Regions from separate parts of the Rhodoferax koreensis genome, predicted to be linked through region 1. Evidence: predicted binding sites of a transcription regulator. Region 1 holds the regulator's gene; the other holds the start of a gene.
What was found. The regulator sigma-54, encoded in region 1, starts transcription at its own class of promoters, with help from an activator protein. The targets are predictions, from matches to a motif close to TGGCANGNAANCTGCTTT.

Region 1 (15,406 bases):
CCGGTCCAGACGTGGGGCTGGAACGGCAGCAACTTTTCGAACGCGAAGCGGCGCCGGCTGCCGGCCGCGATGTTGCAGGCGATCTGCGCCGCCTCGATGGCGATGGTGCCGCTGCCGCAGCAGGGGTCGTACAGCGGGGTGGTGCCGTCCCAGTCGCTCGCGGCGATCATCGCGGCGGCCAGCGTTTCCTTCAGCGGCGCCTCGCCCTTGTCTTCGCGCCAGCCGCGCTTGAACAGCGGCTCGCCCGAGGTGTCCATGTACAGCGTGGCGTGTTCGGTCGTCAGGTGGGCGTAGATGCGGATGTCGGGCCAGCGCGTGTCGACGTCGGGGCGCACGCCCTGCTTGTGGCGGAAGCGGTCGGCGATTGCGTCCTTGATCTTGAGCGCCGCGAAGTTCAGCGAGGTCAGCGGGCTGTGCTGCGCGGTGATCTCGACCTTGAAGCTCTGTTTGGGCGTGAACCAGATCTCCCACGCGACCTGGCTGGCCGCGTCGTAGAGGTTTTGTTCGCTGCGGTACTCGGTGTGCGACAGCTCGATCAACACGCGTTGGGCGAGGCGGCTGTGCAGGTTCAGCAGTTGCGCATCGCGCCAGGAAGCGCGCATCAGCACGCCGCCGCGCAACACGCGCAAGTCCTCGCCCTGCAGCCCGGTGAGGCGGTGCGCCTCTTCGGCCAGGAAGTCCTCCACGCCAGCGGCGCAGGGCAGGAAAAGCTTGAGTTGGTTCATAAAGACTGACGTGGCGCCATCACGGCGTTAAAGGGATTTCCGGAGGTTCGTTGGCGCGATGCGCAAGGCTTCGCGGTATTTGGCCACCGTGCGCCGCGCACATTCGATGCCTTGCTCCTTCAGCATGTCGGAGAGCTGGCTGTCCGACAACGGCTTCTTCGGGTCTTCGGACGAGACGAACTGCTTGATCAACGCGCGCACGGCGGTGCTCGACGCGTTGCCGCCCGTCTCGGTGCCGAGCGACGAGCCGAAAAAATACTTCAGTTCGAAAGTGCCGTGCGGCGTGGCCATGTACTTGGCCGTGGTGACGCGGCTGATGGTCGATTCGTGCAGGCCGAGTTCATCGGCGATCTCGCGCAGCACCAGCGGGCGCATGGCCAGCTCGCCGTGGCTGAAGAAATTCTTCTGCCGTTCGACGATGGCGTTCGATACCCGCAGGATGGTGTCGAAGCGTTGCTGGATGTTCTTGATGAACCAGCGCGCCTCCTGCAGCCGCTGCTGCAGCGCGGCGTTGTTCGAAGAATCCTTGCCACCGCCCTTGTGTTGCTTGAGCGCGTTGGCGTAGATGTCGTGCACGCGCAGCCTGGGCATCACGTCGGCATTGAGCTGCACGCGGAAGCGCGCCTGCGCGCCGCGGCCGATCTTGACCACGATCACGTCGGGCACGACGATGTTGCGCTCCACGTCGACGAAACGGCGGCCCGGCTTGGGTTCCAGCCGGGCGATCAGGCCCATCGCCGCCTTGATCACGGTGTCGGGCTGGTTGCACAAGTGCGACAGCCGTTTCACATCGCGCCGCGCCAGCAGGTCCATCGACAGGCCGCACATGCGTAGCGCGGCGCGGCGCACCTGTTCCTCCTCTTCGCCGGCATCCTCGTCGAACATCGCGCGCAACTGGATCGACAGGCATTCCTCCAGCGTTCGTGCGCCTACGCCCACCGGTTCCAGGCTCTGCAGCAGGCCCAGCGCCACGGTGAAGCGGTGCACCAGTTCATCGACGTCCTCACCGTCTTCCGCGCCCGCCAGGCCCTGCGCCAGGGCGAGCAGGCTGTCTTCGAGGTAGCCGTCGTCGTTCAGCGACTCGATGAGGAAACGCAGCGCCGCGCTGTCTTCTTCGCCCAGGCGCAGGGCCAGCGCCTGGCGGTGCAGGAACGAGGTCAGCGATTCCTGGCTGCGCGCGAGTTCGGTGGCATCGACCTCGCCGTCTTCGCCGAGGTTGTTCTGCCGCGCCGGTGCGTCGCCACCCCATTCGCTGTCGTCGGGGGCGATCTCGGAAGTGCCGTCCCCATCCCAGCTCTGGCTGTCGTCCTGGCCGGTCAGCGGACTCTCGGATTCGGCGGGGGTCTCCACCGTTGCGGTCTCGGTCGCCGTGGCGGCGGTGCTGCTCGAGAACTCGGATTCGCGGTCGTCCGTGTTCACCTGCGCATCGGCCTGCGCCAGCCCGAACTCCTCGCGCGGCGCCTCGTCCATGTTGACTTCGAGGAAGGGGTTGTCGTCGAGCATCTGCTCGACTTCCGCGCTCAATTCGAGCGTGGACAATTGCAACAGCCGGATCGACTGCTGCAGCTGCGGCGTCAACGCCAGATGCTGCGAAACGCGGAGGGAAAGGCCTTGCTTCATCTACATCTTGAAGTGCTCGCCGAGGTAGACCCGGCGCACTTCGGCGTTGTTGACGATGTCCGACGGCGTGCCCTGGGCGAGCACATGGCCGTCGCTGATGATGTAGGCGTGGTCGCAGATGCCGAGCGTTTCGCGCACGTTGTGGTCGGTGATGAGCACGCCGATGCCGCGTGACTTGAGGAAGCTGATGATGCGCTGGATCTCGATCACGGCGATCGGGTCGATGCCGGCGAAGGGTTCGTCGAGCAGGATGAAGCGCGGCTGGGTCGCCAGTGCCCGCGCGATCTCCACGCGGCGTCGCTCCCCGCCGGACAGCGACAGCGCCGACGAACTGCGCAGGTGCTCCACGCGCAGGTCCTGCAGCAGCGCGGTCAGGCGCTCCTCGATCTCGGCCTTGGTGAAGGCGCGGCCGGTGGCATCGAGCTGCAGCTCGAGCACGGCGCGCACGTTTTCTTCCACCGTGAGCTTGCGGAAGATCGAGGCTTCCTGCGGCAGATAGCTCAGGCCGAGCCGCGAGCGGCGGTGGATCGGCATGTGCTCGACGGACTGGCCGTCGATGGCAATGCTGCCGCCGTCGGAGCGCACCAGGCCGACGATCATGTAGAACGAGGTGGTCTTGCCCGCGCCGTTGGGCCCGAGCAGGCCCACGACCTCGCCCTTCCTCACGGTCATGCTCACGTCCTTGACCACCTTGCGGCTGCCGTAGGACTTCTGCAGATGGCGCGCCTCGAGCCGGCTTTCGCCCTCGGGCAGGGCGTCGGCCGCCGCGGCCGTGCTCACCGCCGTGTCCATCACTTGGCCACCCCGTCGAGCCGCAGGCTCGGGCGCAGGGCCGGACCGGGGGTGGCGGGCGGTGTGGGAGCCGAGGCCGCCGGCTTGGGCGACAGCATGGCGCGGACGCGCCCGCCACCGCCGCCATTGGCCTGGCCCGCGGGCGCGGCATTGCCGTCCACGGTGTAGACGCCCGTGGTGTTCTCGTAGACGATCACGGCACCGGTGGTTTCGTCGCCAAGGGTCGCGCCGATGTAGCGGCGCATCACCGCACGCTTGATCAACTTGACGTTGTCGGCCTTGCTGTCGTATTCGATGGTCTCGGCTTCACCCTCGATGAACTCGTCGACGTTGTCGCGCTTCTGCCGGAAATAGGCGAGTTTGCCCGGCTCGGCCGTGACCACGCCGTACTGGTAACCCGCCGCGTCCTGGCGCACGTCGATGCGCGCGCCACGGACGATGATGGTGCCCTTGGTCATCACCACCCGGCCGGTGAAAACGTTGGTCTGCTTCAGGTCGTCGTAACGCATGTTGTCGGCTTCGACGTTCATGGGCTTGTCGCGGTCGGCTTTTTCAGCGTTGGCAAAGCCTCCTGTCAAGGCCAAAACCAGGCACAAAAGTAAGTAAAAGTAATTTTTTTTCATAAGGGCATGAATCTTGCTCGCCATTGTAGCGGTCACACTCAGACCCCCGCAAAAAAGCCCGCGCGAAGCGGGCTTTTTTGCGGATGAGGTGTACGGCTTCAGGCCTTGGGCTTGGCCGTGCGTTCCGTGGCGATGAGGTAGTCGGTGACCATCAGCGCGCGCGGCATGCTCTGCGCCTGCGAACCGTCGGTATAGAACTTGCCCGCAATGCCCAGCGCCGGCACGCCCGCCACCTGGTAGGCTTCCTGCAGCTGGGTTGCCTTGCGCACCTTCGCGGCCACGCTGAACGAGTTGTAGATTTCGGTGAACTTGGCCTTGTCCAGCCCCTGTTTCGCGGCCCAGTCGATCACGGCCGCGTCCTTGTTGAGCTGCTCGTGCTGCACGTGGATCGCGTAGAACACCTTGCGGTGCATCTGTTCGAGCTGGTTCATGGCTTCGAGCGTGTAGTAGAGCTTCTGCGGGGGAATGAAGCTGTCCTGGAACATCACCGGCACGCGCTTGAAAGACACGTCCTTGGGCAGGCGCTTGAGCCATTCCTCGAGCGTGGGCTCGAAGGCATTGCAATGCGGGCAGGCGTACCAGAAGAATTCGATGACCTCGATCTTGCCCGGCCCGGCTTCGGTGGCGACAGGCTTCTTCAGCGTCAGGTAATCCGTGCCGTCCTGCGGCTTCTGGCCCTGGGCCTGCGCCACGGAGAACGGACCCAGCGCCAGCGCGGAGCCGGCCAACACACTCGCTGAGGTCAGCGAAAACTCACGACGTTTCATTTCTAAATCACTCCTTGTGCGGTTCAGACAGGGCCGGCGCCTAAAAGTTCAGCGTCGGCCGGGGGTGTTCTATCGCTGCACGCGCACCAGCGCGGTTTCGGTGCCGATGTTGTCCAGCCGATCCTTGGTGTGTTCGGCATCTTCCTTCTTGTTGAAGGGCCCCATGCGCACGCGGTAGACGGTGCGGCCGGACTGTTCGCGTTCGGTCACGCGCGCCTCCATGCCCATCATCGCGAGCTTGGCGCGCTGGGCCTCGGCATCTTCCGGCGTGCGGAAAGCGCCGGCCTGTACGAAGTATTCGAACGGGTCGGTCGCGGCGCCCAGGCTCGGCGGTGCGACGGCCACCGCTGTGGCGGCTGCTGGCACCTTGGCCTTGGCGCGCGCCAGGTCGCCGAGCGGATCGGCGGAGGCGGCCGGTGCCATGGTCTTGGGGGGCGTCGTGGCGGCCACCGGCGCCGTGGCCGGTGGGGGCGGCGGGGAGATGCCGGTGGCCGCGCCCGGCACGGCACCGGCGGCGGGCTCGGGATTGCCGAGCACGCCGGTCACCACGGGGGCCACTGGCTTGGCCGGGTTCTTGCCGTGCAGCGGGGTGTTCGGATCCCAGTCCTTGTTCTTCTTGCTCTCGGCCGCGTCGGAGTCGACCGAGCGGCTCTGCGCCTTGCTGGTCATGAACGGCACCGGCACCTTGGTCACGTATACCGCCACGGCCAGCGCCGAGCCCAGGCCGACCACCACGCCGATGATGAAGCCGAGAATCGTGCCGCCGCGCTGTTTATGTTGTTTCATGAAGTCTTCACATCCTGTCCGGGGCGCTCACGCCGAGCACCGCCAAGCCATTGTGCAATACCTGGGCGCAGGCAGCCACGAGCGCCAGCCGCGCTTTCCTGAGCGGCTCGTCGTCGACCAGCACGCGTTCGGCGTCGTAGTAGCTGTGCAGGTTGGCGGCGAGCTCGCGCAGGTAGAAGGTCACGTCGTGCGGTGCGAAGGTTTCCGAGGCCGAGGTCAGCATCTCGGGGTACTTGGCCAGCTGCAGCATCAGCGTCTGCGCCTGCGGCACCAGGAGCGAAGACAGATCGGCGTCCGCCAGCGCGGCCACGTCGCCGCCCCAGTCGCGCAGCATCTTCTGGATGCGCGCATGGGCGTACTGCACGTAGTAGACCGGGTTGTCGTTGCTTTGCGCCACGGCCAGGTCGATGTCGAAGGTGTATTCGGTGTCGGGCTTGCGGCTGAGCAGGAAGAAGCGCACCGCATCCTTGCTGGTCCAGTCGATGATGTCGCGCAGCGTCACGTAGCTGCCCGCGCGCTTGGAGATCTTCACCTCCTCGCCGCCCTTCACCACCCGCACCATGGTGTGCAGCACGTAGTCGGGATAGCCCTGCGGAATGCCCACGTTGGCGGCCTGCAGCCCGGCGCGCACGCGGGCGATGGTGCCGTGGTGGTCCGTGCCCTGGATGTTCACCACCTTGGTGAAACCGCGCTCCCACTTGGCGATGTGGTAGGCCACGTCGGGCACGAAGTAGGTGTAGCTGCCGTCCTGCTTGCGCATGACGCGGTCCTTGTCGTCGCCGTAGTCGGTGGACTTGAGCCACAAGGCGCCGTCCTTCTCGTAGGTCTTGCCGGCTTCCTGCAGCTTCTTCACGGCGGCTTCCACCTTGCCGCTCGTGTACAGGCTCGACTCGAGGTAGAAGTTGTCGAACTTCACCGAAAAAGCCTTCAGGTCCAGATCCTGCTCGCGGCGCAGGTAGGCCACGGCGAAGTTGCGGATCGATTCCAGGTCGTCCACGTCGCCCGAGGCCGTGACCTCGCGGTCGTCGGACTTCACCGTCTTCTGCGCCTTGAAATCGGCGGCGATATCGGCGATGTATTCGCCGTTGTAGAAGTTCTTGGAAAGCGGGTTGTCCGCGTCGGTCGGCCACTGGGCGTCGCCCGGCTTCACGCCCTTGGCGCGCAACTGCGTGCTGGTCGCCAGCGTGCCGATCTGCACACCCGCGTCGTTGTAATAGAACTCGCGGTAGACGTCCCAGCCCTGTGTCTGGTAGAGGTTGCAGATCGCATCGCCCAGGGCGGCCTGGCGGCCGTGGCCCACGTGCAGCGGGCCGGTCGGGTTCGCCGAGACGAATTCCACGAGCACCCGCTTCCCGTTGGCCGGTTGCACGCCGAACTGCGCGCCCGCCGTCAGCACTTCGCGTACCACCTGCTGCTTGGCTTCGGGCTTGAGTTTGATGTTGATGAAACCCGGGCCGGCGATGTCGATCGCCTCCACCCAGCGCTGGAACGCGGGCTGGGCCAGCAGTTCGGTGCGCAGGTTCTCGCCGACCTGGCGCGGATTGAGCTTGAGCGGCTTGGCCAGCTGCATGGCGGCCGTACAGGCGAAATCGCCATGGGCCGCGACCTTGGGCGACTCGAACGCGGCCTTTTCGCCGGCACCGGGGGTGATCTTTTCCAGCCCGGCGGCCAGGGCCGAGAGCAAATCTTGTTTGACTGAGAGCATCGTGCGATTTTACGGGGGCGGGTCGGTCGGCCGTCATCCGGCTGGCGCCGTGCGGCGTTATGAGCCAATCCTGCGCTCCACCGCCTGGACGCAGGATTCAACCCCTTACTTCCTTTTCAGGAGTTCACATGAAAAAGATCCTTCCCCTGATCGCCGCCCTCAGCCTGAGTTGCTCCCTGGGTTTCGTCCACGCGGCCGAAGCCGTCGTCAAGACGCCGCAGCAGAACAAGATGACCGCCTGCAACGCCGACGCCAAGGACAAGAAGGGCGACGAGCGCAAGGCCTTCATGAAGGAATGCCTGAGCGCGAAGAAGGAAACCCAGCAAAGCAAAATGACCAGTTGCAATGCCGACGCCAAGGCCAAGACCCTCAAGGGCGACGAACGCAAGGCCTTCATGAAGGAATGCCTGAGCGCCAAGCCGGCCGCCTGAAGACGGCGCGCACTGCGCGCTCCACCGAGCCCCGCCCACCCCCGGTGCGCGGGGTTTTTCACGTCCGCACCGAGCCCCCCGGCTATTTGCCGAAGCCGCGCGCCAGGAACACCGCCGCCAGCGGAATCACGGCCAACAGATGCGCCTCGATCATCACCAGGCGGCGCGTGCTGCGGATTTCGGTCGCGTCCGGCAAGGCGCCGCTGGCGCGCAGCCGCTTGCGCCAGCGCAGGAAACGCAGCGTGGGTGCGATGGAGAGCAGGCCGATCACCAGGAACAGCCCGAGCTTGAGGTGCAGCAAAGGCTGCGTCCAGTACCAGGCCGAGCCCTTGATGCCCCACCAGGTGCGGGCCAAGCCCGTCGCCAGCACCAGCACGGCGGCGATGCCGTAGATGGCGTCCAGCCGCGCCAGCCGTTCCACCACGGCGGCGTTGAGCCATTCCTTGCGGCACAGCGCGGCCTCGCTGGCCAGAAAGACCACCATGGTCAGGATGGCGAGGAAATGGGCGTAGGCCAGCAGGGCTTCGAGGGTCATTGGGGTTTCCTTTGCGATGTAGCTTAAGCCGAGGCGGCACCACGCCAGAACTCGGGGCGACCATAGTGCTGGCGCAGGTGCTCGATCCACAGGCGCACGCGCAGCGGCAGGTGTTTGCGCTGCGGGAACACCACGTAGATGCCGTTGGGCGGCGCGGCGAAGTCCTCGAGTACGGCCACCAGCCGGCCGGCGGTGATTTCCGCCTCCACCTCCCAGGTGCTGCGCCAGGCGATGCCGCGCCCGGCGATGCACCAGTCGTGCAGCACCTGACCGTCTGTGCAGTCGAGCGGGCCGCCGGGTTTGAGGTGTACGACCTCCGAACCGCCTTCGGCCGAGGTGGGAATGCGAAACGCCCAGCCGCGCGTCTGCGAGGCGTCACTGGTCAGCGCCAGGCAGGCGAATTTCGAGAGTTCGTTCGGATGCTGCGGCGTGCCGTGGCGGCGCAGGAACTCCGGCGTGGCCACGCACAGGCGGCGGTTGTCGGCCAGCCGCACGCTCACCAGGGATGAATCGGGCAGGTCGCCGACGCGCACCGCGCAGTCGAAACCCTCGCCGGCCAGGTCGATGACGCGGTCGCTGAGATTCAGCGAAATCGTCACCTCCGGGTGCGCATCCCGGAACGGCGGCACCAGCGGCGCCACGTGCCGGCGGCCGAATCCGCCGGGCGCGGTGATGCGCAGATGGCCGCTGGCCTTCACGCCGCCCGCGCTCACGCTGGCCTCGGCGTTGGCCATGTCGGCCAGCAGGCGCTGGCAATCCTCCAGAAAGGCGCTGCCTTCGTGCGTCAGGCTCATGCGGCGCGTGGTGCGCAGCAGCAGGCGTACGCCCAGCCGCTCCTCCAGCGCGTCGAGCCGTCGGCCGATGATGGCCGGCGCCACGCCCTCGGCCTTGGCCGCGGCGGTGAGGCTGCCGCGCGTGGCCACGGCGACGAAGGATTCGAGCTGCTTGAGTTTGTCCATGGCGGCGGATGATACGCAGCCGTATCAGGGGTGGCGCATGGTGGCGCAGGTCGCGGCCGTCAGGCCGGGGCCGCCAGCGTCAATCTCCGGCCGTGACCTGGCGGGCCTTGAGGGCGGCGATCTCGGCTTCGCCGTAGCCGACTTCGCGCAACAGGGCGCTGGTGTGTTCACCCAGCAGCGGCGGCTGCAGGCGGATGCCGGGGCGCTCGCCGTCGAGGGTCAGCGGCATCAACGGCGCCTTCGAGGCGCTGCCGTCGTTCATGCGGATCGGCGCCAGGCCGCCGGTGGCATTGAGGTGCGGGTCGTCGAAGAGTTCGTGCGGCCGGGTGATCGGAGCGAACGGCAGTTCGTTGGCCTCGAACACGGCGCTGAGCTCGGCCGCGCTGCGCCCGGCCAAGTGCGAGCGCAGGAGCGGCATCATCCATTCGCGCGCCAGCACGCGGTCGTTGTTGGTCTTGAGGCGCGGGTCGGCCAGCAGTTCTTCCAGGCCGAAGGCCTTGCAGAAGATGGCCCATTGCTTGTCGCTCACCGCGGCCAGGAAGATCTGTTCGCCGTCCTTCACCGTGAACACGTCGTACACCGCCCAGGCCGAGATGCGGCTGGGCATCGGGTCGGCGGCGCGGCCGGTGGCGGCGAACTGCATCATGTGCTGCGCCACGAGGAAGACGTTGTTCTCGAACAGCGCCGACTGCACTTCGCATCCCTTGCCGGTGATTTCGCGCTGGCGCAGCGCGGCCATGGCGCCGATGGCGCCGAACATGCCGCCCATGATGTCGTTGACGCTGGCGCCCGCGCGCAGCGGATCGCCCTGGCGGCCGGTCATGTAGGCCAGGCCGCCCATCATCTGCACCACCTCGTCGAGCGCGGTGCGGTGGTCGTAAGGGCCGGGCAGGAAACCCTTGTGGCTCACGTAGATCAGGCTTGGGTTCAGCGCCTTCAGGCTGTCGTAGTCCAGGCCGAGCTTTTTCATCGTGCCGGGCTTGAAGTTCTCGCTCACGATGTCGGCCGTGGCGATGAGGCGCAGCGCGGCCTCCACACCATCGGGCTGCTTCAGGTCCAGCGCGATGCTCTTCTTGTTGCGGTTGAACATCGGAAAGAAACCCGAGCCCGAGCCGAGCAGGCGGCGTGTGTTGTCGCCTTCGATGGGTTCGATCTTGATGACCTCCGCACCCAGGTCGCCGAGCAGCATGCCGCATGTCGGGCCCATGACCATGTGGGTGAATTCGATGACACGGATACCGGCGTAGGGCAGCGCGTTGGGCTCAGACATGGGTTTTTCCTTGAACGAATCCTTTGGGCAGGCCGGCTTCGGGCGTCATGCCATAGACCGGTTCGCCGGGCAGGCCGGCCATCAATGGCGCACGCGCGGCGAGGAGCTTTTCAAGATCGATGCCGGTGGAAATCCCCATGGCCTCGAACATGAACACCAGGTCTTCGGTCACGACATTGCCCGAGGCGCCAGGCGCGTACGGGCAGCCGCCCAGGCCACCGAGCGAGGCGTCGAAGGTGCGCACGCCTTCCTCGATAGCCGCGAGGCAATTGGCCAGGCCCAGGCCGCGTGTGTTGTGCATGTGGGCCGCGCCGGCCCGGTCGCCGAGCTCCGCGCGCAGGCGGCGGAACAGCCGGCGCACCTGGGCCGGGTTGGCGTAGCCCACGGTGTCGGACAGGCCGGCTTCGTCGGCGCCCGCGGCCACGCATTGCGCGGCGAGCCAGATCACCTCGTCCTCGGGCACATCGCCCTGCAGCGTGCAGCCGAAGGCGGTGGAGATGCCGGCTTCCAGCTTGACGTGTGGTGCGAGGTCGCGGCGCAACTCGGCGATGGCGCGCACTTCGTCGATCATCTCCTCGCGCGTCTTGCGGACGTTGGCCAGCGAATGCGCGGCGCTGGCCGAGACCGGCATGGTGAGCTTGTGCACGCCGGACGCAAGCGCGGCCTCGGCGCCGCGCCGGTTCGGCACCAGCGCCATCACGGTGAGGCCCGGCAGGGTGACGGCATGGCGCACCACCTCGGCGGCATCGGCCATCTGCGGCAGCAGGCGCGCCGGCACGAAAGAGGCGACCTCGATCTCGCGGATTCCGGCGCGGTGCAGCGCATCGATCCAGCGCAGTTTGTCGGCGGTCGGCATGGTGGCCTTCACCGATTGCAGGCCGTCGCGCGGGCCGACCTCGCTGACGAGAATGTCGGGAGTTGTCATCCCGGGATTCTGACCGATGGCGCCTATCCGGCGCCGCGGTGCGGATTGGTTCATTCTTGTCGCCAATGACATCCTGCTTCGTTTTATCGCCGAAACGTCACAACCAATAATCGGCTGGTTGATCATTTATAGTATGACTAAATAGGGTCATGCTTCACAAAGCGAGGGGGTCGTGATGTTTGCGACAGGCAATGGCGTCGAGCTCATCAGTTACCGGCAACCGCAACCGGCCGAGCGCAAGAGCCAGCATGCGCGCATCGTGCGGGAACTCGGGGTGCAGATCGTCTCGGGGGCGTGCAGGCCCGGCGACAAACTCCCTGCCGAAGCGCTGCTCTGCGCCCAGTACAAGGTGAGCCGACCGGTGTTGCGCGAGGCCAAGCGTGTGCTCGTGGCCAAGGGGCTGGTCAAGTCCAGGCAGCGCTCTGGCGTCATCGTGCGGCCACAGTCCGACTGGCATCTGCTGGACCCGGATGTCCTGTATTGGTTCATCCAATCGAAACCGCGCCATGAGTTCGTCGGCAAGCTCCTGGAGGTCCGGCGCATCTTCGAGCCTGCGGCAGCGGGCTTGGCCGCGCGCGTGGCCAGTGCCTCTTCCTTGCAGGCGATCTCGCGCGCCTACGAGCAGATGGAGGCGGCCACCACCCCCGAGGCGCTGCTGGAGCCCGATCTCGCGTTCCACCGCTTGATTGCGGAGGCCACCGGCAACGAGTTGATCGCCTACATCGGCAACATGCTGTCGTTGGCACTGCGTGAATCGATCAAGCTCAGCAGCCAGCACCCGAACACGCATGCGCTGTCGCTGCCCAGGCACAAGGCCATCCTCACGGCTTTGCTCAATCATGATGCGCTGGCCGCGCGTCAGGCCACCCTGGTCCAGCTCAAGGGCACTCAGGACGACTTGAACGATGTGATCGAGAGCGACATCTAGCGGGGCCGTCCGCTGCCGTCGCAGGAAATCGGGCAACGCGCCACGTGCCGGGCGCGAAAAAAATGGATGTCTGAGTCCGCCGTGGGACCTTGCAATAAGTAAGTCCTTAGTTACCTCAGAAGTAGTGCTTTCCCTATATGGCCGACGTCTTGTTTTTTTATAGTATGACTACAAGGCCGAATGCAGTGATACGTGGTGACGACCTGTCCCACCTCCTACAGCACCATCTTGAATGAACAACTTACACAGCCATCGCGAAGTCGTTGCGCCGAGGCTGTGGGGTTCAGGCGATGGTGTCCAACTCGGCCGACCGGCACCTGCAGGCCAGCAGGGCGCGCATTTCCGGCTTCGACACAGCGCGCGCCGGGCGTTTGAATCTCGGCAGTCGCAGGCGTCTCAAGGCTGGGTGTGGCCACATCGATCCCGGCAAGAAAAAATGGACTCATCACCGTGCTGCGCGTGCCAGCCGGATGAAAGCGACATGCGTCAGTGCCACCATTCGCGATGCGGCAGAACAAGGAGGCAACCACCGCGCGCGCTGTGACGTCGTTTGCGTCGGCTCCCCGAAACAGAGGCCGCGCGGCGGAGCGTCATCCCGTTCAGTCGTCATGCGGCTTGTCCACGGCCGCACCACTGAAGTTTGAGCGATCCGAAAAATACAAGGAGACAAAGTCGATGAGAAGCATTTTGAAGAACGCACTGCTCGCGGCAGCCGCGGCGTTGCAGATGTTCGGCGGCGCCCATTCCCAGGAGCTGATCTCCAACGTCCCCCGCAAGGAGACGCTGATCATCGAGAACCCGGAGGGCACGATCAAGAACGCCGGCTGGTTCAACATCTGGGCCATCAACGCGGGCGGGCAATCGAACGGCCTGCACCAGCTCGCGACGGACACCTTCTGGTACATCGATCCGAACAAGGGCATCGATGGCGTGTGGGACAACTCGCTTGCGTCGGACAAGCCGATCTACAACGCGGATTTCACCGAGATGACGGTGAAGCTGCGCAAGGGCATCTTCTGGAGCGATGGCGTGGAGTTCACCTCTGCCGACGTGTTGTACACGGTGGAGACGCACATGAACACCAAGGGTCTGCGCTGGAGCGCGCCGATCCAGATCAACGTGGCCAGCATCACCGCGCCTGACCCTTACACCGCGGTGTTCAAGCTGAAGAAGCCGAACTCGCGCTTTCACGCGCTCTTCACGGTGCGCTGGAACGCGATGTGGATGATGCCCAAGCACATCTTCGAGAAGGCCGGCGATCCGCAGAAGTTCGCTTTCAATCCGCCGGTGTCGCTGGGTTCGTACACGCTCAACAGCTTCGATCCGAACGGCAAGTGGTTCATCTGGCAAAAGCGCGAAGACTGGAAGCGCACGACGCTCGCGCGGTTCGGCGAACCGGGGCCGAAGTACGTCGCCTATGTCGATGCCGGCCCACCGGACAAGCGCGTCATTGCGCAGATGAACCACCAGCTCGACATCATTCACGACACCTCGCCCGAGGGCATGTTCACCATGGCCAAGCAGGCGAAGTTCTCGCACGGCTGGTTCAATACCTTTCCGTACGCGCATCCTGATCCCACCTTGGCGGCGGTGATCTTCAACAACCAGAACGAACTGTTGAAGAACCGCGACGTGCGCTGGGCGCTGGCGCTTCTCGTCGACATCAAGGCGGTGTCGATGGCGTCGTACCGAGGTGCTGCGAGCATCTCGGCGATCGGTGTGCCGCCGACCGGCTCGCACCCCGAGAATTACCACATACCGATGGAGTCGTGGCTCAAGACCTTCGAAATCGACACCGGCAAGCGCAAGATCAAGCCATACGATCCCGGCGTGGGCAAGCAGATCGCCGAGATGCTGCGGCCGTCGCTCAAGGATCAGATCCCGAGCACGCCGGCCGACATCGCCAAGGGCTTCGGCATGGGCTGGTGGAAGCCTGACCCGGTGGCGGCCGCGGAGCTGCTCGAGCGCGCCGGCTTCAAGAAGGTCGGGGCACAGTGGATGACGCCGGACGGCAAGCCTTTCACCATCAAGATCACCGTCGAAGGCGAGGCCCGCCCGGTGATGACACGCGCAGGCTCGATGGTGGCGCAGCAGTGGCGGCAGTTCGGCATCGACGCCGCCATCACCGTGGCGCAGGGCACGCTGAACGACCGCCGTGCCGCCGGGGACTTCGACGCGATCATCAGCTGGAGCGTGGAAACCTGGGGTGGTCACCCCGACCTTTCGTTCTTCCTGGACAGCTGGCATTCGCAGTTCGTCGCGGCACCTGGCCAACCGCAGCCGCCGCGCAACTGGCAACGCTGGTCGAGCCCCGAACTCGACAAGGTCATCGAAGAAATCCGCACGGTCGGCTTCGACGATCCGCGCGGCGTGGAACTTGGCCGCGAATACGTCAAGCTGGCGGTGCGCGACATGCCCTCGATTCCGCTGATGGCCTACAACGTGTTCACGGTGATGGACGACACCTACTGGACGGGTTATCCCAATGCCGTCACCGCGCCCTATACCGATCCAGTACCCAACTGGGGCAACACCAAGTACATGATGGTCAAGCTCAAGCCAAAGCAGTAAGCGGCAGCAGGCCATCCCATGAAGAGTTACGCAGCGTACCTGCTACGCAGGTTTGGACAGTTCGTGCTCGTGATGTTCATCGGCATGAACGTCGCCTTCGTGGTGACCCATGCGACACCCATCGATCCGGTCGAGCAGTCCATTGCGGCAGCCACGTCCTTCGGCAGCACCAGTCCGGAGGCGATTGCCATGATGCGCGAATCGCTGCGCGAGCTGTATGGACTGCAGGGCGGCATCTGGGAGCAGTATGTCGGCTTCTGGAAACGCGTGGTGGTGCTCGACTTCGGGCCGTCGCTTTCGGCATTTCCCACGCCGGTGTCGACTTTGATCTGGCGCGCCCTGCCCTGGACGGTCGGGCTGCTGCTGGTATCGACCGCGATCACCTGGGTCCTCGGGAATCTGCTGGGTGGCCTGGCCGGCTATCTGCACAACAACCGCACGCTGAACGTCACCGGCCTGCTGGTGATGGGGTTTCATCCCATCCCTTACTACATCGTGGCGCTTCTGCTGCTGATCGTGTTCGGCTACGTCTGGCCGGTGCTGCCCATCACGGGCGGCGCGCAGATGAACATGGCGCGCGGCTGGAATTTCGACTTCGTGGTCAGCGTGGTCAAGCACTCGGTATTGCCGGTGCTCTCGCTGGTCATGGTCGGGCTGGGCGGCTGGTTCATGGGCATGCGCTCGCTGGTGTCGAACATCGTCAGCGAGGACTACGTGGTGTATGCCGAACTCGGCGGCGTGGCGAAGAGCCGCATCCTGCGCTCGTACG
Region 2 (15,406 bases), 530 kb from region 1:
GGGCAACATGACGGTGAACCCGATCAGCGCCTTCACCGGCGCCACCACCGACCTGATCATGGACGACGACCTGGTGCGCGGCTTCGTCTCGCAGGTGATGCTCGAGGCCAAGGAGATCGGCGCGCGCCTGGGCATCGCCATCGACCAGCAACCCGAGGACCGCCATGCCGTGACGCGCAAGCTCGGCGCATTCAAGACCTCGATGCTGCAGGACGTGGAAGCCGGCAGGCCGGTCGAGCTCGACGCGCTGGTCACGGTGGTGCGCGAACTCGGCGCGATGACCGGTGTGGCCACGCCGTTCACCGATGCCCTGCTCGGGCTGGCGCGGCTGCATGCGCGCAGGCACGGGCTGTATTGAGCCCGGCCGCCCGGAACGCTAGTCCACCACCACCGGCACCCGCGGTGCCAGGCCGCACATCAGCTCGTAGCCCACGGTGCCCGCCATGCGGGCCACCTCGTCGATCGGCATCAGCGCGCCGTTGGCCGCCCGGCCCCACAAGGTGACTTCGCTGCCGAAGCCCGCGTCCGGCACCGGCGTGAGGTCCACGGCCAGCATGTCCATGCTGACGCGGCCGACCGTCTGCGTGCGCACGCCGTCGACCAGCACCGGTGTGCCGGTGGGGCAGATGCGCGGATAACCGTCAGCATAACCGCAGGCCGCCACGCCGATACGCATCGGCCGCTCGGCGACGAAGTGGCAGCCGTAGCCCACGGCCGCGCCGGCATCGAGTTCCTGCACGCCGATGAGCTTGGCGGCCAGCGTCATCGCCGGCTGCAAGCCCCACTGCTCGGCCGTGTACTCGGGAAAATCGGGCGCGCTGCCGTAGACCACGATGCCGGGGCGCACCCAGTCGGCCGCCACCTGGGCGGCGAGATCGGGCCGCTGCAGCGGCCCGCCGACGGTGTGGCGCAGCGTGGCGGCGCTGTTGGCCACCGTGCGTTCGCCAGGCAGGTCGGCCGTGACGGCATTGAACACCGCCATCTGTTCGGCCACGCCGCGCCGGCCGTCGGAATCGGCGAAATGCGTCATCAGCGAAATCTCGTCGACCTGCGGCAGGGCGTTGAGCCGGGTCCAGGCGGCGCGGTAACGCTGCGGCGTGAAGCCCAGGCGGTTCATGCCCGAATTCATCTTCAGGAACACCCGGTGCGGCACCTGCGTCTTGTGCGTGGCCAGCATGTCGATCTGCTCGTCGCAATGCACGGTGTGCCACAGGCCGAGCCGCGAGCACAGCTCGAGGTCGCGTTGCTCGAACACGCCTTCGAGCAGCAGGATCGGGCCGCGCCAGCCGAGTGCGCGCACACGTTCGGCCTCGTTCAGGTCGAGCAGCGCAAAACCGTCGGCGCCGCGCAGGCCTTCGAACGCCCGTTCGATGCCGTGGCCGTAGGCGTTGGCCTTGACCACCGCCCAGACGCGGGCCTCGGGTGCGGCCGCGCGTGCGCGGGCCAGGTTGTGACGCAAGGCTTCGGTGTGGATGGTGGCCTGGATCGGACGTGGCATGGCAAAAAACCTGATGTTGGATCAGGCCATTGGGCCGGTTGCCGGCCCAGGGACCTAGGAGTTGCGGGGCTTTCAGGGATTTTGGCATTGGCCCGCGTGATATAACCCGCTCTCCTAAGAGAGATGTCTTAAATCACCCTGCATCAGCCCCACTGATGCCGCCCACAGCATTTAATGAAGCGCGGTTTTTTCACCATCATGTCGGCGCAGTTTTTCAGCTCGCTGGCAGACAATGCATTGTTCGTGGGTGCCGTGCAGTTGTTGCGTACCAGTGGTGCGCCGGAATGGCAGCAGGCCGCGCTGGTGCCGATGTTCGCGCTTTTCTACGTGATCCTGGCACCGTTCGTGGGTGCGTTCGCCGACGCCATGCCCAAGGGCAAGGTCATGCTGTTCAGCAACGGCATCAAGGTGCTGGGCTGCCTGATGATGCTGTTCGGCTCGCATCCGCTGATCTCCTACGCGGTGGTGGGCCTGGGCGCAGCCGCCTATTCGCCGGCCAAGTACGGCATCCTCACCGAGTTGTTGCCGGCCTCGCAGCTGGTCAAGGCCAATGGCTGGATCGAGGGCCTGACGATCGGCTCCATCATCCTGGGCGTGCTGCTGGGCGGCCAGCTGATCGGCGCGGCAGTGTCCAAGCACCTGCTGGCCATCGACATCCCGCTCATCGACACCGGTGTCGACACCCCGGCCGAGGCCGCGATCTCGGTGCTGATCCTGGTCTACGCGCTGGCCGCCTGGTTCAACACCCGCATTCCGCACACCGGGGTGGAGATGCGGCCCATGCCCAAGAACACCATCGCGCTGCTGCCCGACTTCTGGCGTTGCAACAGCCGGCTGTGGCGCGACAAGCTGGGCCAGATCTCCCTGGCCACGACCACGCTGTTCTGGGGCGTGAGCGGCAACCTCAAGTACATCGTGCTGGCCTGGAGCGCGGCCGCGCTGGGCTACAGCACGACGCAAGCGTCCAGCCTGGTGGGCGTGGTGGCCATCGGCACGGCGGTGGGTGCGGTGGTGGCGTCGATGCGCATGAAGCTGGACACCGCCACCAAGGTGATTCCGCTGGGCATCGCCATGGGCGTGCTGGTGATCCTGCTGAACTTCATCCACAACGTGTGGATCGCCGCGCCCTTCCTGATTCTGCTCGGCGGCCTGGGCGGCTTCCTGGTGGTACCGATGAACGCGCTGCTGCAGCACCGCGGCCACAACCTGATGGGCGCGGGCCGCTCGATCGCGGTGCAGAACTTCAACGAGCAGGCCTGCATCCTGGGCCTGGGCGCGTTCTACACCCTGTCCACCGGCATGGGCCTGTCGGCCTTTGGCGCGATCACCGTGTTCGGCCTGGTGGTGGCCGGGTTCATGTGGCTGATCCGCCGCTGGCACCAGCGCAATTGCGTGAACTACCGCGAAGAGGTGGATCACCTGCTGTTCATCGCGCGCAACGACAACCTGCATTGAGTTTTTGGAGTCCAATGGGCGCATGACCTCTTCCATCTACGACTTCGAAGCGCTCGGCATCGACGGCCAGCCGGTGCCGCTTTCCCGGTTCAAGGGCCAGGCCCTGCTCATCGTGAACACCGCGAGCGCCTGCGGTTTCACACCGCAGTTCGCGGGGTTGGAAGAACTGCACAAGGCCTACGGCCCGCAAGGCCTGGTGGTGCTGGGCTTCCCGTGCAACCAGTTCGGCGCGCAGGACCCGGGCGCCAACGCCGAGATCGCCAGCTTCTGCCAGCTCAACTACGGTGTCGATTTCCCGATGATGGCCAAGATCGACGTGAACGGCGCCAACGCCCATCCGCTCTACCAATGGCTGACCAAGGAGGCGCCTGGTTTGCTCGGCACCAAGGCGATCAAGTGGAACTTCACCAAGTTCCTCGTGGGCAAGGACGGCCAGGTCATCCAGCGTTTTGCGCCGACGGACACGCCCAAGAGCCTGCGCAAGGACATCGAGGCCGCACTCGCGGCCTGAGCCGAGGATGGATAACTAAATCGGCCTCTGGCGCAATCCATCTCTGCGCAGGTAGCTATATTTTAAATAGCAATTCTAGCCAGCGCTATTTCCGTTATTGCCCCGTGCCGCCTTGGCGGCCAGTTCCCCTTTGACCTTGCGCAGCATGTCGGCCAGGGTCTTGCCGGCTTCGTCGCGGAAAGACGCGTCCAGCACCTGCCATTGCCGGATGCGGTCGATCCGGAAACTGCGGAAATCCTGCCGCGTTTCGCACCAGGCCGACAGCGTCCAGATCTTGCCCCAGTAGAAGCAGCCCAGGGGGCGCACCACGCGCTGGCTCGGAAGGTCGGCCAGGTCCAGATAGCCGAGCCGCAGCTTGCGCCGGGCCTGCGCGGCCTCGCGCACCGCCTGCAGCAGGTTCTGCTCCGCTGGTGTCAGGCCGCCCACTTCCTGCGCATACAGCGCCAGGCTTTCCGCCGAGGCCCGCGCCGTCGGCGGCAGCACCGAGAGGATCTTGCCCAGCGCGCCCTCCACCTCGCCCGCCAGCCCCGCGTCGAGCCAGGCCTGCGCCACCCGTGCGGCGGCCACCAGCGCGTTGGCCTCGCCCTGGGTGAACATCAGCGGCGGCAGTTCGAAGCCCCGGCCCAGCCGGTAACCCACGCCGGCCTCGCCCTCGATGGGCACGCCCTGGTGCTGCAACTGGCCCACGTCGCGGTACACGGTGCGTTCCGACACCTCGAGCCGCGCCGCCAGGAAAGCCGCCGTGGTCAGGCGCCGGCCACGGATCAGCTGGACGATCTGGAACAGGCGGTCGGCGCGGCGCATGGGCAGTCACTATTTCGACGAATAGAGCAGGTGGATACTGCGTGAGAAGCTATCAAAAACAGAGTGCATCGAGCGGCGCCGCCATCGCTTGCGCGATGAGCCGCATGTCCGGACCACTCACTTCGAACAGGCCGAAGCGGAACTTATAACCCCAACGGCTGCGGTCCTCCACGAATTCGAAGGCATCCAGCAGCGGCGCGATCGGCGCCTCGCGGGCCGGCACGTAGGCCACATCGCGCCGGTAGGGCACGAAGCCGCCGCCCATGTCGACCGTGTACGGCGCGCCCGGCTGCACCAAGCCGATGGCGACGAAGCTCTGCAGCCTGTCCTTGCCGCCCATGGTCAGCGCCGGCGCGTAGTAGGCCACGCGGTCGCCCGGCGCCACCTTGCGCAGCGGTGCAGCCTTGCCGTGGCAGACCTGCATGAAGCCCGAAGGCTGCGCCGCGCAGCCGCGCCGCGCGTGTTCGGCGCTGGCCACGGCGATCCAGTTACGCGGCGGCATGCAGGCCCACCCGGTTGCCCTCGAGGTCCTGGATGTGGGCGAAGCAACCCATGCCCGGCGGCAGCGCCGTCTTCGCCTTGAGCAACATGCCGCCGGCCTGCCGGCAACGCGTGATGGCCGCATCGATGCTGTCGCCGCAATCCAGGTACACCAGGCTGCCCTCGGTGCTGGAGGCCAAGGTATCGTGCCCGCTCATCAGGCAACCCTTGGTGCCGTGTTCGGTGGCGGGAAAAATCGCCAGAGGGTACACCTTGTCGCCCATCGGGAACTGCTGGCGCAGGAGTGTCTTGCGCAGCACGGTTTCATAGAAATTCTGCGCACGGTCGAGGTCGCGCACGGGAATCTCGAACCAGCTGATGGCGTGTGGGTTGGACATGATGGAGGGACCTTTCGAACAAGTTGTGAAGGCCTCCATGGTGGGCGGGGGCTGCTGACAACGTGGTGTCAGCAGGCTGTCACGCTGCGGCCAGCGCCGCGTCGAGCACCTCCACCCAATGCCTCACCGGCGTGGCCGTGCCGCTCTGCAGATGCGTGATGCAGCCGATGTTGGCGCTGATGATGGTCTCGGGCTGGTCGGTGCCGAACGACTGCGCGAGGTGGCCGAGCTTGCGGTCGCGCAACTGCGTGGCAATGCCGGGGTTCAGCACCGAATAAGTGCCGGCCGAGCCGCAGCACAGGTGTGCTTCGTTCACACAGGTGCGCACGTCGAAGCCGAGCGCGCGCAGGTGGGTTTCCACGCCGCCGCGCAGTTGCTGGCCGTGCTGCAGGGTGCAGGGCGGATGGAACGCGAGTTTCTCGCCCGCGTGCGCGGGCCGCGCCTGCAGCGCCGCGGTGAGCGCGGGCAGCATCGTCGGCAGCAACTCGCTGAGATCGCGCGTGAGGGCGCTGATGCGAGCGGCCTTTGCGGCGTAGGCCGGGTCGTCGGCCAGCAGATGGCCGTATTCCTTGACGGTGACACCGCAGCCCGAGGCGTTCATCACGATGGCTTCGACCTGTTCGACGAATGGCCACCAGGCATCGATGTTGGCGCGCATCTGCGCCTTGCCGCCTTCCTGGTCGTTGAGGTGGAACTTCACGGCCCCGCAGCAGCCGGCCTCGGCCGCCACCAGGGTCTGGATGCCGGCCGCGTCGAGCACGCGCGCGGTGGCGCCGTTGATGTTGGGCATCATCGAAGGCTGCACGCAGCCCGTCAGCATCAAGACCTGGCGCGCGTGGCTGGCGCTGGGCCAGACGCCGGCGCTCTGCGGTGCCGGCACCTTGGCCTTGAGCTTGCCCGGCAACACGCCACGCACGGCCTGGCCCAGTTTCATGGCCGGCCCGAACATCGGCGAGTTCAGCCCCTCCTTCAGCGCCCAGCGCATGGCGCGCTCGCTGGCGGGGCGCGGCACCTTGGCGTCCACGATCTTGCGGCCGATGTCGACCAGGTGGCCATAGTCCACGCCGCTCGGACAGGTGCTTTCGCAGTTGCGGCAGGTGAGGCAGCGGTCGAGGTGCAGCTGCGTGCTGCGCGTGGGCTCGGCGCCTTCGAGCACCTGTTTCATCAGGTAGATGCGGCCACGCGGGCCGTCGAGCTCGTCGCCGAGCAGCTGGTAGGTCGGGCAGGTGGCGGTGCAGAAGCCGCAATGCACGCACTTGCGCAGGATGGCCTCGGCGGCCAGACCGTCGGGGGTGTTCTCGAATTCCGGGGAGAGCTTGGTCTGCATCGTGCGGTTTCTCAGGCGGGCGGTGACGCGGGTTTGCGGCCGCGGCGCAGGCGTTGCCCCAGCGCGACCAGGCGCGCGCGCAGGTACAGCGAACGCCGCAGGTCATGCCGCACGGTGGGCAGGGACAGCGCCAGCAGCAACGCAGCCAGCGGCACGACCCACAGGAATCCGACGTACTTGAAGCCGGCCGCGCCGAACAGGCCACCGGCGATGAACATGCCGATCAATCCGCCGTGCAGCGTCATGCGGCTGCGGTTGGAGCGCACCTGCGCCTCAGGCGGCGTGCCGTTGCGGTTCCAGTACAGCAGCTTGCCGAGTTCCATGCCGAGGTCCGTCAGGTTGCCGGTCATGTGGGTGGTGCGGATGCGCCCGGCGGAAACCTTGCTGCCCACCGCGTTCTGCAGGCCCATGATGAAGGACAGCAGCAGCACCGTCAGCGGCACGGCAAAGGGTGTGTCCCAGGTGAGCGTGATCGCCCCCATCAGGCCGAACGGCAGCAGCAGCGCGGCTTCCAGCAGCAGCGGCAGGGCGTAGGCGCTGCGCAGCCGGTGCACGCGCGCCCAGTTGACGATGATGGCGGTGGTGGCGGCACCCGCGGTGAAGGCCAGCAGCGCGCCCAGCGCGCCGAGCAGCAGGGTGACGTTGCCCAGCACCAGGCTGTCGGCCACCTGCGAGGCGAAACCCGACATGTGCGAGGTGTACATGTGCACCACCAGCAGGCCGCCCGCATTGATGGCGCCGGCATTGAAGGCCAGCAGCAATCCGAGCAGCCGGGTGGTCGAGGCTGTGCGGTGGCGGTCGGCAACGTGGAGCAGGCGGCGCACGGTGTGGATGGGTCAGAACTGCGGGTACAGCCGGCCAGGGTTGAAGATGCCGGCCGGATCGAACTGCTGTTTCAGGCGGAGATGGATGCCGTCCAGCGGCGACAACAGTGCATCGAAACGCGCCTCATCGGCCACCGCTTCTGTGGCGTCAGCTCTGAAAAGAGTAGCACTTCCGCCGACTTGCCGGGCCGTCGCGCGGATGCGGGCTTCGTCGCCGGGCGCCGCCTTGAGCCAGCGCTGCCCGCCGTGCCATTCGACCAGGGTCGGGCCGGGCAGATCGAGCACCGGCGCGGTCTGTGGCACGGAAAGCCGCCACAACTGGCTTTCGGCGGGCGTTGTCGATCGGAACCAGGGCAACCGATGGTTGCGCAGCGCCTGCCAGGCGAAGCCGTCTTCGCCTGCCAAAGCGGCGGGTGCGAGCAGCTCCCCGCCCAGGCGCGTGCAGGCCGCTTCCACCGCGGCCACGGCGCCGCGCAGCCGCAGGAACAGCACGCCCTCGCCCGCCGGCGCTTCCATCCAGCAGCTCGCGTTCAGCGGCAGCGGCTGGCCGCCCCAGGCGTGCAGCAGGCGCAAGGCTTCGGCCTGGCCGCAGGCGAAGCGCAGCGTGGCCTCGGCCGGCGGCACCGGCAGCACCTTGAGGTGCACTTCGGTGATCAGGCCGAGCGTGCCGAGCGAGCCGGCCATGAGCCGCGACACGTCGTAGCCCGCCACGTTCTTCATGACCGTGCCGCCGAAGCTCAACAGCTCGGCGCGGCCATTGATCAGCGTCACGCCTAGCATGTAGTCGCGCACCGCGCCGACGCTGGCCCGGGCCGGGCCGCTGAGGCCGGCAGCGACCATGCCGCCCACCGTGGCACCTTCGGCGAAATGCGGCGGCTCGAACGGCAGGCACTGGCCTTTCGCGGCCAGCACGGCCTCGAGTTCGGAAAGCGGCGTGCCGGCACGTGCCGACACCACCAGTTCGCTCGGCTCGTAGCTGGTGATGCCGGAGAACACCGTGGTGTCGACGATCTCGCCCCGCAGCGCCTGGCCGTAGAAATCCTTGCTGCCGCCACCGCGAAAACGCAGCGGCGTGGCCGTGGCCGCCGCATCGGCGATGCGCGTGATCAGGCTTTGCAGTGCGGCGTCCATGCCGGTCATGGTAACTGTTGGTATCCGCTGCGGCGCTGGAGCGGCTTGTGAATTTTTTGCAGGCGCGGCGTGCAATTCTTGCGCGGCTTCACAACAGGTCAGTCCTGGAAGAAGTTGACCGGCAGGCCCGGCACATCCACGTCCATGGCGAACACGCAGCCCGATCCCGGCAGGGCCGCGAGTTCGGCCGCCGGGCGCTTGTGGCGCGCGGTGGTGAGGTAGAGCGTGCGTAGTTCCGGCCCGCCCAGGCAGGGCATGGTCGGGCATTGCGCCGGGGTTTCGATTTCGGCGAGGAGGCGGCCGTCGGGTGCGAATTTGCAGACGCGCCGGCCTTCGAACATGGCGGCGTAGTAGTTGCCTTCGGCGTCCACGGTGGCGCCGTCGGGTCGGCCGCCATAACCCCCGTTGTCCGGCAGGCCCGGCGTCCAGCCCGCCGGTTTGCCGGCGAACTGCTGGAACACTCGATGCCGCGTCAGCGTGTTGGTGTCGGCCGCCCAGTCCCAGGCGTGGATGACGTGGTGCGGCGTATCCGACCAATACACCGTGTCGCCACGCGGCGACCAGGCCAGGCCGTTGGCCGTGATGGCGTCGCCGGCCTGCAGCTTCACCTCCGGCGCGCGGCCGCCGCGGCCATCGACGGAATACAACTTCGCCTCGTTGGCGCTGCGCGGCTCGAAGATGGTGCCGGCCCAGAAGCGGCCCAGCGGATCGCATTTGCCGTCGTTGAAACGCGTGGTGGCCGGGTCGTAGTCAAAAGTCGCGATGCGCGTGAGCGCGCCGCCCCATTCGTGTGCGCGGTACACCCCGTCGCGCAGGGCCACGACCAGCCCGCCGCGCGCCGCGGGGGCGATGCAGCCCGGCTCCTGCGGCACGGCCCAGCGCTCGACCAAGCCGCTGCCGGGCTGGGTGCGCAGGATCAGCTTCGCCTCCAGGTCCACCCAGTAGAGCCGCTGCTCCGCCGGATGCCAGAAGGGGGACTCGCCGAGTTCGTTGGGTTCGGCCACCACGGTGCGCCAGCGATCCGTCATACGGCCTCCACGCTGATGCTCATGGTGGCGGTCTTGGTTTCGCCGGGCTGCAGCACGCTCACGCCGAGTGCCGCGGCGTTGTAGCGGCCGGCGGCCATCAGGTTCAGCGCGTTGTTGACGTGGCTCACCGGCTCGATGGCGACGAAGTTCTTGCCGGCGTTGGTGAACACCACCAGATGGTCGAGGTTGGAGCCGATGCGGATGCGCAGCCTTTCGTCGGTGAGCTGCACCACGCCGTTCCAGCCGTCGAAGCAATGGTCCACGTCGATGGCGGCGCAGTCGGCGTCGATGCCTGTGCTGGCCTCGCGGTGCGTGGGCAACATGTCGGCGCCGTTTTCCCAGCGGCCGGCGGCGGTGAAGGCGATATGCGCCTCGCCGCGTTTCGCGAAATAGGGATGCCAGCCCAGCCCGATCGGCGCTTCGGTGGCGGATCGGTTGGTGGCGCTCAAGGTGATCTCCAGCGCGTGGCCGGTAATGCGCAGGCTTTGGGAGGTGTCGAAGGCGAACGGCCAGGCCGCGTCGGGCCGGTGCTCGAAGCCGATCAGCGCCGAGGTGGCGTCGCACTCGAGCACTTCCCATGCGCGCTGCCAGCCATGGCCGTGGATGGCATGCGGCTCGGGGCCGTTGTTCTGCACCAGCGGATGGCTCGTGCCCTGCCAGAGCAGGTGGGCCTGCGCGATGCGGTTGGAAAACGGCACCATCGCGTAGCTGCCGCCAAGCCGCGCGGTGGCCACGGTGTGGGCCGGTGCGGAGCGCAGCACCGGCACGTCGCCGAACCAAAGGCCGGTGATGCAGCCGCCGAGTTCGGGCCTGAGTTCGCAGCGCAGCGCGCCGCTTTGCAGGACGAGGGGAGAAGTCATGGGAATGTCTCTAGAGGTCGCGAAATTGTTTCGCGCCATTGTGCGCCGACTGACATCGACCAAAGACAAAAGCCCGCGGGAACCGGAGCTCCTGCGGGCTTTTCGAGACAGGAGCCGGAAGCGCCCTGCGCTCCCGGTTGCCTCCAGCTTATCTGTTGTAGGCGGTTTCGCCGTGGGACGTGATGTCCAGGCCTTCGCGTTCGTCTTCTTCGCTGACACGCAGACCGATGGTCATGTCGACGATCTTGTAGGCGATGATGGAAACCACACCCGACCAGACGATGGTCAGCAGCACGGCCTTGGCCTGGATCCACACTTGCGAAGCGATGGAGTAGTCGGCAGCGGTGACACCGGTGGCCGTGACCCAGTCGGCCACGAAGCCGGGGCCGCCCAGGGAAGGCGAGTTGAACACGCCGGTCAGCAGCGCACCGACGATACCGCCGACACCATGCACACCGAACACGTCGAGCGAGTCGTCCGCGCCGAGGATCTTCTTCAGGCCGGTCACACCCCAGAGGCAGGCGAAGCCGGCGATGAAGCCGATGATCAGGCCGCCGCCGATGCCGACGTTGCCGGCAGCCGGCGTGATGGCGACCAGGCCGGCCACGGCGCCGGAAGCGGCACCCAGCATCGAAGCCTTGCCCTTGTGCAGCGCTTCACCGATGGACCAGGCCAGCACCGCGGCCGCCGTGGCGCCCAGGGTGTTGATGAAGGCCAGGGCGGCGAAGCCGTTGGCTTCGAGTGCGGAGCCGGCGTTGAAGCCGAACCAGCCCACCCACAGCAGCGAGGCACCGACCATGGTCAGCGTCAGGCTGTGCGGCGCCATGGCTTCCTTGCCGTAGCCGATGCGCTTGCCGACCATGAAGGCACCGACCAGACCGGCGACGGCGGCGTTGATGTGCACCACGGTGCCGCCGGCGAAGTCCAGCGCGCCCCATTGCCAGATCTGGCCGGCCTTGCCGTTCATCGCGTCGACCACTTCCTTGCCGGTGTAGGCGTCAGGGCCCATCCAGAACCAGACCATGTGGGCCATCGGCGCGTAGCTGAAGGTGAACCAGATGACCATGAACAGCAGCACGGCGGAGAACTTGATGCGTTCGGCGAAGGCACCGACGATCAGCGTACAGGTGATGCCGGCGAACGTGGCCTGGAAGGCGGCGAACACGATTTCCGGAATCACGACGCCCTTGCTGAAGGTCGCGCCGTTGGCGAACGTGCCCGCGGCGTTGTCCCAGATGCCCTTCATGAACAATCTGTCAAAGCCCCCGATATAGGCATTGCCCTCGGTGAATGCGAGGCTGTAGCCGTAGATGAACCACAGCACCACGATCAGCGAGAACGTGACCATGACCTGCATCAGCACGGACAGCATGTTCTTGCTGCGCACCAAGCCGCCATAGAACAGGGCCAGGCCGGGCACGGTCATCAGGATGACCAGCAGGGTGGAAACCAACATCCAGGCGGTGTCGCCCTTGTTCGGAACGGGAGCGGGCGCAGCGGCGGCGGAAGCCGCATCAGCCGGTGCGGCAGCAGCAGGCGCCGCGGCGGCGGGAGCGGCGGCAGCCGGCGCCGGTGCGGCGACGGAAGCCGCAGCGGCCGGCTCGGACGCGGTGGCGGCCGGCGCCTGGGCCATGGACATCGTGCCGCCGGCCAGCAAACTCAGGCCAAGCACAAAAGAAGCAAGCAGTTTTTTCATTTCGAAGTTTCTTTCTTTTTGCGAATGCGGCTTACAGCGCCTCTTTGCCGGTCTCGCCGGTGCGGATGCGGACAACCTGCTCCAGGTTGTAGACGAAGATCTTCCCGTCGCCGATCTTGCCGGTGCGGGCCGCGCCTTCGACGGCCTCGATCACGCGGTCGACCAGTTCCTCGGAGACGGCCGCCTCGATCTTGACCTTGGGCAGGAAGTCGACCACGTACTCGGCGCCGCGGTACAACTCCGTATGGCCCTTCTGGCGGCCGAAGCCTTTGACTTCGGTCACGGTGATGCCCTGCACACCGATGCCGGACAGGGCTTCACGCACCTCGTCAAGCTTGAACGGTTTGATGATGGCCGTTACGAGTTTCATATTGCATTCTCCAGTGGAAGATTCAGGAATTGCCGCAGACGCGGCCAACGGAGACCGCCCCGACAGCGCAAGCCAAGGTGTTGTCGGGCGCAGGTGCCGGCTGTGCGGAAACACGGCCGGACGCTGCGGGATCCACAAGAACCAAGGTCTTGGGGGCTGTCAGTTTCATGGTTCGCTCCAAATGTAAAAAAAGGAATGACGCGTCGTCATAAGCACGGAGCGTGCCAAATTCCCCAAGGCCAGGGTGCACGCGGCACCCGCGTAGCGCGTTAAACCCAGACACCCATGGTGGTATTGGCACCATGGTGGTGCGAACAAACTGATGCATTGTTTTACTTTGCGCGCATGCACCGAATGAGGGAGGAATGAACGAATGAGCTTATCTTTGGTGCAAAGCCGCGCTTTGCTGGGGTTGGAAGCGCCGGCTGTCACCGTTGAGGTGCATCTCGTCAACGGTTTGCCGAGCTTCACCCTCGTCGGTCTCGCCGATGTGGAGGTCAAGGAGGCCCGCGAACGCGTGCGGTCGGCCATCCAGAATGCCGGGCTAGCGTTTCCGCACAACAAGCGCATCACGGTCAACCTGGCCCCGGCCGATCTGCCGAAGGACTCGGGCCGCTTCGACCTGCCGATCGCCCTGGGCATTCTTGCAGCCAGCGGACAGATCGACGGCAGCCGCCTTGCCGGCTACGAGTTCGCGGGCGAACTTTCGCTTTCGGGTGCGCTGCGACCGGTGCGCGGCGCCCTCGCGGTGAGCCTGGCGCTGCAGGCGCAGCAGGTGCGCACGCGTCTGGTGCTGCCGCCGGCCAGTGCGGAGGAGGCCGCACTGGTGCCCGATGCCGAGGTGTACCGCGCGCGGCATCTGCTGGACGTGGTGCGCCACTTTCTGCCGGAACCCGCAACGGCAACGGCCGAAGACAGCCACCTTGACGCCGATGGCTGGGCACGGTTGGCACCGCGCGTGCTGCCGCCCACCGCGCCCTACGCCGACCTGTCCGACGTGAAGGGCCAGGCCGCTGCCAAGCGTGCGTTGGAGATCGCCGCGGCCGGAGGCCACAGCCTGCTGATGGTCGGTCCGCCCGGTTCCGGCAAATCCATGCTGGCCCAGCGTTTCGCCGGGCTGCTGCCGCCAATGACCGTGGAGGAAGCCCTGCAAAGTGCCGCCGTGGCCAGCATCGGGGGGCGTTTCGTGCTCGAACGCTGGGCCACCCGGCCCACCTGCACACCGCACCACACGGCCAGCGCCGTGGCGCTGGTCGGTGGCGGCTCGCCGCCGCGCCCGGGGGAAATTTCGCTGGCGCACCACGGCGTGCTGTTCCTCGACGAACTGCCCGAGTTTCCACGCTCGGCGCTCGAGGCCCTGCGCGAACCGCTGGAGACCGGCCGCATCACCATTGCGCGTGCGGCGCGGCGAGCGGAATTTCCGGCCCGGTTCCAGATGATCGCGGCCATGAACCCTTGCCCTTGCGGCTACCTCGGCTCCAGGCAGACCGCCTGCCGCTGTTCTCCCGATCAGGTGCTGCGTTATCAGAGCAAACTCAGCGGGCCGCTGATCGACCGGATCGATCTCCACGTGGAGGTGCCGGCGCTCGCACCGCAGGAGCTGATCCATGCGCCGCCCGGCGAATCGACCGATGCCATCCGCACACGCAGCAGCGCGGCGCGCACACGGGCCATCGCACGCCAGGGCAAATCCAACCAGGCGCTGGAGGGGCAGGAGATCGATGCGCAATTGCGGCTGGACGCGGGGGCGGCGAAGTTCCTCAACACCGCGGCCGCGCGATTGGGCTGGTCGGCGCGCAGCATCCACCGTGCGCTCAAGGTGGCGCGCACCATTGCCGATCTGGCCGGGGCGGAGAACACCGAAACGGCCCACGTGGCCGAAGCCGTGCAATACCGGCGGGCATTGCGCCCGCAGGCTTGACGCCGAGCGCGTCAGTGCAGTGCGAGCAGTTCGCTATTGGTTTCGAAATCGGCCTGGGAAGACACCACCGGCAAACCGGCTGCGTAGGCGACGTCGAGCTGTTTCTCGATCGCGTGCCAGATCGGTCGAAACAGCGTGCGCAAGCCGGGGTAGATTTCGGCCACGCGCATCACCGACGGCACCCGGATGCCATGGAAGTCGATGGGTTCGCCGATCGGGGTGATGTTCACGCCGAATTTGGCGAAATGCTTGGACAGGCGCGGCTCGGTCAGGACGAACAGGTATTCGATGTCCTGGCGCTGCGCCATCAGCACGGCCGCGCTGTACAGGCTCAGGGGGATGTTCGGGAAACGGTGCACACCGACGCCGCCGAAGTCCTGCTCGTTCAGGCTCGCGTCGGCCGAGAGCTTCTCACCCTTGCGCCGCCGAAAATCCGCCATCACGGCGAGGCGAGACACCTCGGCGATGCGGTGGCGCGGCAGCTTGGCCGGGTCAATGATGCTGCGGTCCAGCGTGTCGCGGCAGGCGATCTCGAAAGGCAGCGGCGCATGCGGTGCGTCGGGGTCCGGCATGACGATGCGGGCACAACCCACGAGGTGATCGGCGTCGTCGGCGGTCTTGACGATGCAGTGCAAGGAATGGCGGTCGTAGGCGTCTGTCTCTTTTTCGTCAGCACGAAGCGGTTCGAATCCGAATTCCCGTGCGTAAACCTCGTGGCGAATGTGAAACACCTCGTTACGAAGTTGATCGCACAAAGCCGGGGCAATCTTGAAATAGCGATTGAACCGATCCCCGGGCTGCGTGTGATGTTGTTGTGGCATTGGAGTTCCCTCGGACTGTGTGCCATTGCAGTAGACACCGCTTGTATGACATCTTTAAAACTACAATGCTACGGGCATTCGTCCTACGATGAGGTCACAAAATGTCAGTAAACGTGACTAGTACCCTTTGATTTCAGGGCAGACTCTGGTATAGCGGGCTGTCATCATATTGACGCAAATCGGCGTTTCCAAAAGGCGGAAAAGGCCGCAGCCGCTCGGCCTTTTTTGACCATGATCTGCTATTAAATCAGTAGCTGCTTCTGCAGACTGCGCTTGCGGAAT

Region 2: the regulator sigma-54 is predicted to act here: its motif matches at 12,592-12,609, upstream of glnK (P-II family nitrogen regulator).

What each region holds. Positions count from the first base shown of each region.
Region 1 covers NZ_CP019236.1:5,467,641-5,483,046, reverse strand. The annotation lists gene RD110_RS25400 (THUMP domain-containing class I SAM-dependent RNA methyltransferase) at 1-725, opposite strand, end outside; gene rpoN (RNA polymerase factor sigma-54) at 753-2,345, opposite strand; gene lptB (LPS export ABC transporter ATP-binding protein) at 2,346-3,137, opposite strand; gene lptA (lipopolysaccharide transport periplasmic protein LptA) at 3,137-3,760, opposite strand; gene RD110_RS25380 (thiol:disulfide interchange protein DsbA/DsbL) at 3,859-4,527, opposite strand; gene RD110_RS25375 (SPOR domain-containing protein) at 4,597-5,313, opposite strand; gene argS (arginine--tRNA ligase) at 5,321-7,018, opposite strand; gene RD110_RS25365 (PsiF family protein) at 7,147-7,449, shown strand; gene RD110_RS25360 (DUF2214 family protein) at 7,532-7,984, opposite strand; gene RD110_RS25355 (LysR family transcriptional regulator) at 8,008-8,943, opposite strand; gene RD110_RS25350 (CaiB/BaiF CoA transferase family protein) at 9,023-10,213, opposite strand; gene RD110_RS25345 (hydroxymethylglutaryl-CoA lyase) at 10,206-11,138, opposite strand; gene RD110_RS25340 (FadR/GntR family transcriptional regulator) at 11,314-12,066, shown strand; gene RD110_RS25335 (ABC transporter substrate-binding protein) at 12,742-14,637, shown strand; gene RD110_RS25330 (ABC transporter permease) at 14,656-15,406, shown strand, end outside.
Region 2 covers NZ_CP019236.1:200,969-216,374, reverse strand. The annotation lists gene RD110_RS00980 (2-dehydropantoate 2-reductase) at 1-358, shown strand, start outside; gene alr (alanine racemase) at 377-1,498, opposite strand; gene lplT (lysophospholipid transporter LplT) at 1,673-2,953, shown strand; gene RD110_RS00965 (glutathione peroxidase) at 2,976-3,464, shown strand; gene RD110_RS00960 (helix-turn-helix transcriptional regulator) at 3,540-4,268, opposite strand; gene RD110_RS00955 (EVE domain-containing protein) at 4,321-4,770, opposite strand; gene RD110_RS00950 (VOC family protein) at 4,757-5,146, opposite strand; gene glcF (glycolate oxidase subunit GlcF) at 5,226-6,473, opposite strand; gene RD110_RS00940 (YoaK family protein) at 6,485-7,297, opposite strand; gene glcE (glycolate oxidase subunit GlcE) at 7,310-8,437, opposite strand; gene RD110_RS00930 (SMP-30/gluconolactonase/LRE family protein) at 8,527-9,456, opposite strand; gene RD110_RS00925 (aldose 1-epimerase) at 9,453-10,316, opposite strand; gene RD110_RS00920 (ammonium transporter) at 10,465-12,012, opposite strand; gene glnK (P-II family nitrogen regulator) at 12,044-12,382, opposite strand; gene RD110_RS00910 (YifB family Mg chelatase-like AAA ATPase) at 12,756-14,303, shown strand; gene RD110_RS00905 (PEP-CTERM/exosortase system-associated acyltransferase) at 14,315-15,124, opposite strand.